Linked DNA regions of Methylosarcina fibrata AML-C10. The protein of the gene in region 2 interacts with the protein of the main gene of each other region in a pairwise test. Links are inferred from orthologs where the notes say so. Each region holds a gene or a part of one and is shown on either strand. Other genes may lie near its edges.

Region 1 (3,184 bases), 710 kb from region 2 along the record:
GCGATGTCTTCGATTGCCGACCTGAAAGGCTGGCGCGTTTTTCTCTGCGGGCATCCGGACATGGTCAATCAGATGAAAAGGCACGCTTTTCTTAAAGGTGCCGCCACAGCGGATATCTATACCGACGCTTTTGTCCTGGCCAAGGATAACGAGCTGGCGGTTGCTTGAGTCGATCTTGTTTATAAAGGCTCCGCGCCTGTAGGCAAGAGCCGATTCGCTTCATTGGGCCTCGAATTCTTGGCGGGAATAATGACGGCCGACGCTTTTTTCCGGCCGGCCTTCTCAAGCCTCGACCGTGACGCCTGTCATTGAGCCGGTCAAGTCCTGCAGACCGGTCCGTTTGGTCCGAACAACGCCGGGAATGATTGAATGGACGGAGAATGGACAGGGGTGGACGTTCAACTTTTTCTCGAGCGGTATGTGTTATATCGGTCGGTAATTGGGTTTGATTTTATGACTCGATTGCCGATCTTATATTGATATAATAATCGGAATAACCAATCTTTGCGCCTGTGCCGATCGAACGTTCGCTCTTTCGTTCCCCAGTCCATCCGCTGTCATTGCCAAGCCGTTATGTTGAATTTTAAAAATATCGCCCTGCGCCGCGGCGCCCGGGTTTTGTTTGATCAAGCTTCCTTCACCATTCACAGGGGCCAGAAAGTGGGCATTACCGGCGCCAATGGGGCCGGCAAATCCAGTCTGTTTGCTCTGATCCGGAACGAACTGCATCCCGATGCGGGCGATTTTTCGATGCCGCCCGGTCTTGAAGTGGCCCACGTGGCTCAGGAAACTCCGAGCTCCGAGCGCCCGGCTCTCGATTATGTCATGGACGGCGACCGGGAGTTGAGGCAATTGCAGCGCCTGTTGCAGGAGGCCGAAGCGATCGACGACGGACTCAGGCAGGCGCAATTGCATGCCGCTCTGGACACGATCGGGGGGTACAGCGCCGAAGCAAGGGCTTCGCGTCTCATGAACGGTCTGGGCTTCAGTCCGGCCCAGGAAAGAAATGCGGTCGCCTCGTTTTCCGGCGGCTGGCGCATGCGTCTCAATCTGGCCCAGGCCCTGATGTGCCGCTCCGACGTTCTTTTGCTCGACGAGCCGACCAACCATCTGGATCTGGACGCCGTGATCTGGCTGCAGGACTGGCTTTGCAAATATCCCGGCACGCTCTTGCTGATTTCCCACGACCGGGAGTTTCTCGACGCCATTACCGACCACGTCGTACATATCGAGCAGAATAAGGCGGAGATTTATACCGGCAACTATTCGGCTTTCGAAAAGATGCGCGCGGAAAAACTGGCGCAGCAGCAGGCGGCCTTTCAGAAGCAGCAGCGGGAAATCGCCCATATTCAAAGTTTCATCGACCGGTTCAAGGCGCAGGCGACCAAAGCCCGGCAGGCGCAAAGCCGGATCAAGGCCCTGGAACGGATGGAGATCATTGTCCAGGCGCATGTCGATTCGCCGTTCAATTTCAGTTTTCCCGAACCCGGACGGATGTCCAATCCGCTGCTGACGCTCGACAAGGCCGACATCGGTTACGGTCAAACGACCGTAATTGAACAAGCCGATCTGTCTTTGTCTCCGGGCGATCGGATCGGCCTCCTGGGCCCGAACGGAGCCGGCAAGTCCAGCCTGATCAAGGTATTGTCGGGAACCATGCTCCCGTTGTCCGGAGAGCGGCGGGAATCGGCCCATCTGAAAATCGGCTATTTTGCCCAGCATCAACTGGAGCAGTTGCGTCTCGACGAGTCGCCTTTGTGGCACTTGCAAAAACTCGATCCTCAGGCCACCGAAAAGGATCTGCGCAATTTTCTCGGCGGTTTCGATTTTCAGGGCGACAAGGTTCTGGAAGCCGTCAGGCCTTTTTCGGGCGGAGAAAAAGCCCGTCTGGTGCTGGCCATGCTGGTCTATCAGAATCCCAACCTGCTGCTTCTGGACGAGCCGACCAACCATCTCGATCTCGAAATGCGCCAGGCCTTGAGCGTGGCGTTGCAGGATTATCAGGGGGCGATGGTCGTCGTTTCGCACGACCGGCATTTATTGCGGGCGGTCACCGACCGATTCTTGTTGGTGGCCGAAGGTCGGATCAAGGTCTTCGACGGCGATCTGGACGACTACCGGAATTGGCTTGCCGAGCAAAAGAAAGGCGAAGAAAAACCGGACTCCGAGAGTGCTCCGGGATTGACCCGCAAGGATCAGCGCAAGCTGGATGCCGAGCGCCGGCAGAAGATGAAGCCGCTGTACGACGCGTTGAAAAAAGCCGAAAATTTGGTTGAAAAATATCATAATGAGCAGCGGCAACTGGAAACGGCTCTGGCCGATCCCGCCCTTTATGAAGATTCTCAAAAAGACCGGTTAAAACAGATTCTGGCCAGAAAAGCGCAAATCGATAAAGCGCTGGAAGAAGCCGAGGCCGGCTGGCTGGAGGCCGAAGAACGACTGGAAGCGGCGAAGTAAGGCTTGATTTTCCTTCAGCCGATTCGATCGGCTGGGCCGAAAAAAGGAATTAAGCTGCGTTATTAATATAGGGAAGGTTACTTCGGCTGTTTAATCCGGCGTGCTTCGCACGGGCCGAAAATACGCTCGTCAGGGAACATGGCGGGTTGCGGCACGAATTATTTTTCATCGGGGGGCGGTATCAATGTATGAAACGATAAAATTGTTGTTTGATATCTGCCTTTTTAGAAAAGGACCCGCCGATATTCCTTATTCCCGGTGGCTGCAAAAAATTCTGCTCCTGACCTATGCCTCTGTCCGTTTTTTAATGCTGAATTTCGACATGGACTGGCGGAACGTGCTACTGCACATCGGAGTGGAGATCACTTTTATCTGGAGCTTCAGTTGGATCATGCTGTATTGTATCGGCAGATTGCCTCGCCTCTGCCAGGTAACCAGCACTTTTTACGGCACGTTTGCCGTGATCGGCTTTTTTACATTGCCGGCGTTTGCCTCGATCGCCATAGGACATGGCGGATGGCTTGTGTTTATAGTGATGCTGGCGATAACAAGCTGGTTTTGCGCGGTAACGGCGCATATTATTTACCATACTCTGGATCAGCGATTAAGCTTGAGCATCGGCGTGGCGTTTTTATTTCTTATGGGATCCTATCTGTTGCTGGATTTCTTGTTTCCCGACCGTTTCGGTATTATTTAAGGAGCTATTATGGGCAGCTATAAACATATT
Region 2 (3,724 bases):
CCGGGCTTCAGCCTCCTGAGCCTTGTTTTCGTCGGGAGGAGCAGCCTGTTTCTTGAGATGGTCCAACACGTCGGTCTTGGTAATGCGTCCGCTTTTTCCGGTGCCGGTGATCAACGACGGATCGATGGTTTTTTCGTGAACGAGACGCCGTACCGAGGGACTCAAAGGCCGGTCCGATTCCTTGCTCTCGGACGCTTGGGCTTCGGCCGGTTTACTGCCTTCTTTGGACGGCTCTGCCGTGGCCTGAGTATCTATTAAAGCCAGTAATTCGCCCCCGGTAACGATCGAGCCGTTCTCCTTCCGGATCTCGGTGAGCACGCCCGATTCCGGAGCGGGCACCTCGAGCACCACCTTATCGGTTTCAAGATCGACCAGATTCTCGTTTTTAGTCACCCTGTCGCCTGCCTTCTTATGCCAGGCAACGAGAGTGGCGTCAGCAACGGATTCGGGGAGAGTGGGGACTAAGACTTCAGTGTTCATGTTATTTTCCTGAAAATTTGCCGTATAAAGCCGATTCAACAACCGCTTTTTGTTGTTCGAGGTGGACGTGGAAGTTGCCTACCGCAGGCGCCGCGGAAGCCTCGCGCCCGCTGTAGTTCACTTTGATGTTATGAGGCGCCAGATTGTCGATGAAATGATGATTGGACTGATACCAGGCGCCTTGATTCTTAGGCTCCTCCTGGCACCAGACGAACTCTTCCAGTTTCGGATAGCGCGCTATTTCCGCCCTGAACAATTCCGTCGGGAACGGGTAGAGCTGTTCAATGCGGGCGATCGCGACATGCCGAAGATTGTCCTGGCGGCGCGCCTCCAGAAGATCGTAGTAGACTTTGCCGGCACAGAAAACCAATCGGGTCACTTCCGCAGGATTGATCTCGTCCTGCTCCCCGATGACGGGCTGGAACTGGCCGGCCGTCAGATCTTCCAGGGTCGAAACCGCCAGCTTGTGACGCAGCAAGCTTTTGGGGCTCATCACAATCAGAGGTTTTCGGTAGGGTCTGAGCAACTGGCGGCGCAGCAAATGGAAAATCTGGGCCGGCGTCGTCGGGCAGCATACCTGCATGTTATGTTCCGCGCACAGTTGCAGATAGCGCTCCAGGCGGGCGGAGGAATGTTCGGGACCCTGCCCTTCGAAACCGTGCGGCAGCAGCATGACCAAGCCGCATAGCCGCCCCCATTTGGTCTCTCCGGAGCTGATGAACTGGTCGATCACCACCTGAGCGCCGTTGGCGAAATCGCCGAACTGCGCTTCCCAGATCACCAGGGTATTGGGCATTGTGGTGCTGTAGCCGTATTCGAAACCCAGCACGCCCGCTTCCGACAGCAGAGAGTCGTAAATCTGCATGCGTCCCTGGTCTTTATCCAGATGGGTGAGCGGTATATACGTTCTGTTGTCGATCTGGTTGTGCAGAATGCCATGGCGGTGCACGAAAGTGCCGCGCCCTACGTCCTGCCCGGTCAGCCGGACTTGGTATTGCTCCATCAGCAAGGTGGCATAAGCCATGTTTTCGGCAAATCCCCAATCCAAGGGCAAAGCCCCCGCCGCCATTTTCCGGCGATTGTCCATGACCTTGGCCACTCTCGGATGCAGCTCGAAACCGGGCGGCAAGCGCTGCATGCGGTCGTTGCAAAAACGGATCCGGTCCAGGGATACGGCGGTCTTGCAGGAAATATCCCAGGATCTGCCGTGAAATTGGTTCCATTGATGAGTATAGGAATAATGGGCGTCGGTCGCCATCGGCCTGGAGACGACTTCCCCGGCCTCCAACAATTTCTGGTAGTCTTGCTCCATGGCGGCCGCTTCTTCGGCGGTAACGACGCCTTCTTCGATCAGCTTTTCCGCATATAATTTCCGCGTCGTCTTGAGCTTGCGGATTTTTTTATACATGATAGGCTGGGTGGCGGCCGGCTCGTCCGCTTCATTATGGCCGAGCCGGCGGTAGCAGATCAGATCGATAACCACGTCCTTGTTGAAATTCATCCGGTAGTCGAGCGCCAGCTTGGTGACGAAGATGACCGCTTCCGGATCGTCGCCGTTGACGTGAAAGACGGGCGCTTGAATCATGCTGGCGATGTCGGTGCAATACAGCGTGGAACGCGCGTCCAGAGGATTGCTGGTGGTAAAGCCGATCTGGTTGTTGATGACGATGTGGATCGTGCCGCCGGTAGTGAACGCACGAGTTTGCGACATGTTCAACGTTTCCATGACGACGCCTTGTCCGGAAAAAGCGGCGTCGCCGTGGATTAATACCGGGATGACCGTATTGATGCCGTTCTTTCCGGCCCGGTCCTGACGCGCTTTTACCGAGCCTTCCACTACCGGATTGATGATTTCCAGATGGGAAGGATTGAACGCCAGGGTAAGATGAACCGGCCCTCCCGGCGTAGCCACGTCGGAAGAGAAGCCCATGTGATATTTCACGTCGCCGGAGCTGACGCCGGGCGACAGCAGCGAAGTGCCGGCAAACTCGTCGAACAGTGTCGCCGGGCTTTTGCCCAATATGTTGACCAGCACGTTCAGGCGGCCCCGATGCGCCATGCCGATGACGATTTCATTGACTCCCTTGTCTCCTCCGCCGAGAACGATCTCGTCCAGGATGGGAATCAGGGAATCTCCGCCTTCCAGGGAAAAGCGTTTTTGTCCGACAAACCGGTTGTGCAAGTGCACTTCGATGCCTTCCGCAGCGGTCAGCAGTTTTAATAGGCTGCGTTTTTTTTCGGGATCCAGATTGAGTTGAGCCCGGTTGTTTTCCATGCGATTGATCAGCCAGCGCCGGATGTGCGTATCGACGATGTGCATGTATTCGGAACCGATACTGCCGCAATAGATTTCTTTTAACCGGGCAATAATGTCGCGTAAAGGCAGCCGGTCTTCGCCAAAGAGCATGCCGGTGTCGAACAACGTATCCATATCCGGTTCCGACAATCCGTAAAAGGCCGGATCCATGTCGGGCTGGGCGGGAATGGTGCTGCCCAGCGGATTGTTATGGGCAATTTGATGACCCCGGACACGGTACTGATTGATGAGCCTGGCGACCGCTGCCTGTTTTTTTACGCTTTCTTCGGTAAATCCCTGCAATTGGGCGAGCCTGCCTTGGGATTTAACCGCGAGCTGCGCGAATCGTTCCACGATGGGACTGTGGGGAGTTTCGTAAGTGGCGCCGTTATGAATTTCCAGGAATTTTTTTTGCCAACTGGGCTCGACGGATTCGGGATCCTGCAGAAACCGTTCGTACAGGTTTTCGACGAACCAGGCATTGCTGCCGTATAAAGAGGAAGAGTCTTGAAAAAGCTTAAGCAGGTCACTCATAATCGACGTCCCAAAAAATCTGCAAGTATTTTGGCTTTATATTACTTTCTAAGTGATATATTACCAAGCTATAACGCATTATCTCCCAATGGAATCGCCGGCCGGCCCGGCGGGTTCTTTCATTTCAGTGGGGCACTGCCGTAATCTGTTATTATAAGGTATTGATTTTTGCTTAATCTCGGCAAGCCGGATTTACCGACAGGAGATCGTTGACTCACCAGGATAAGTGAGTACGGCGTTTTCCTTAGAACAAGAAGTATTCCGACAGCAAACGCGGTCACAACGTTTCACCTAAGAATAGGATTTATTACAAAATGGCGAACAAAAAACAAATTGTAATCAAAGTAAAATACCCCTCGTCCGAAGGCCAGACTCAAGATACCCCTTCCTCTCCCGAAATAATAACAGAATGGA

Evidence for each region.
Region 1: the proteins of A3OW_RS0114830 (region 2) and A3OW_RS0118025 interact in binary tests that used the Escherichia coli proteins (3 or more experiments, as listed by UniProt). The link is inferred for Methylosarcina fibrata AML-C10 from one-to-one orthologs.

What each region holds. Positions count from the first base shown.
Region 1 is NZ_KB889965.1:3,855,133-3,858,316, forward strand. Bases 153-3,015 are described here. They hold A3OW_RS0118025 (ATP-binding cassette domain-containing protein), read left to right. Parts: upstream 153-573; coding sequence 574-2,457; downstream 2,458-3,015. Other genes in these bases: A3OW_RS0118020 (2Fe-2S iron-sulfur cluster-binding protein), read left to right, coding at 153-168; A3OW_RS0118030 (hypothetical protein), read left to right, coding at 2,642-3,015. Also shown: more of A3OW_RS0118020, read left to right, coding at 1-152; more of A3OW_RS0118030, read left to right, coding at 3,016-3,154; A3OW_RS0118035 (universal stress protein), read left to right, coding at 3,164-3,184. UniProt on the Escherichia coli protein: Genetic data indicate it may be involved in ribosome assembly or function.
Region 2 is NZ_KB889965.1:3,147,941-3,151,664, forward strand. The notes cover bases 282-3,684. They hold A3OW_RS0114830 (2-oxoglutarate dehydrogenase E1 component), read right to left. Parts: upstream 3,311-3,684; coding sequence 482-3,310; downstream 282-481. Other genes in these bases: odhB (2-oxoglutarate dehydrogenase complex dihydrolipoyllysine-residue succinyltransferase), read right to left, coding at 282-480. Outside these bases: more of odhB, read right to left, coding at 1-281. UniProt on the Escherichia coli protein: E1 component of the 2-oxoglutarate dehydrogenase (OGDH) complex which catalyzes the decarboxylation of 2-oxoglutarate, the first step in the conversion of 2-oxoglutarate to succinyl-CoA and CO(2).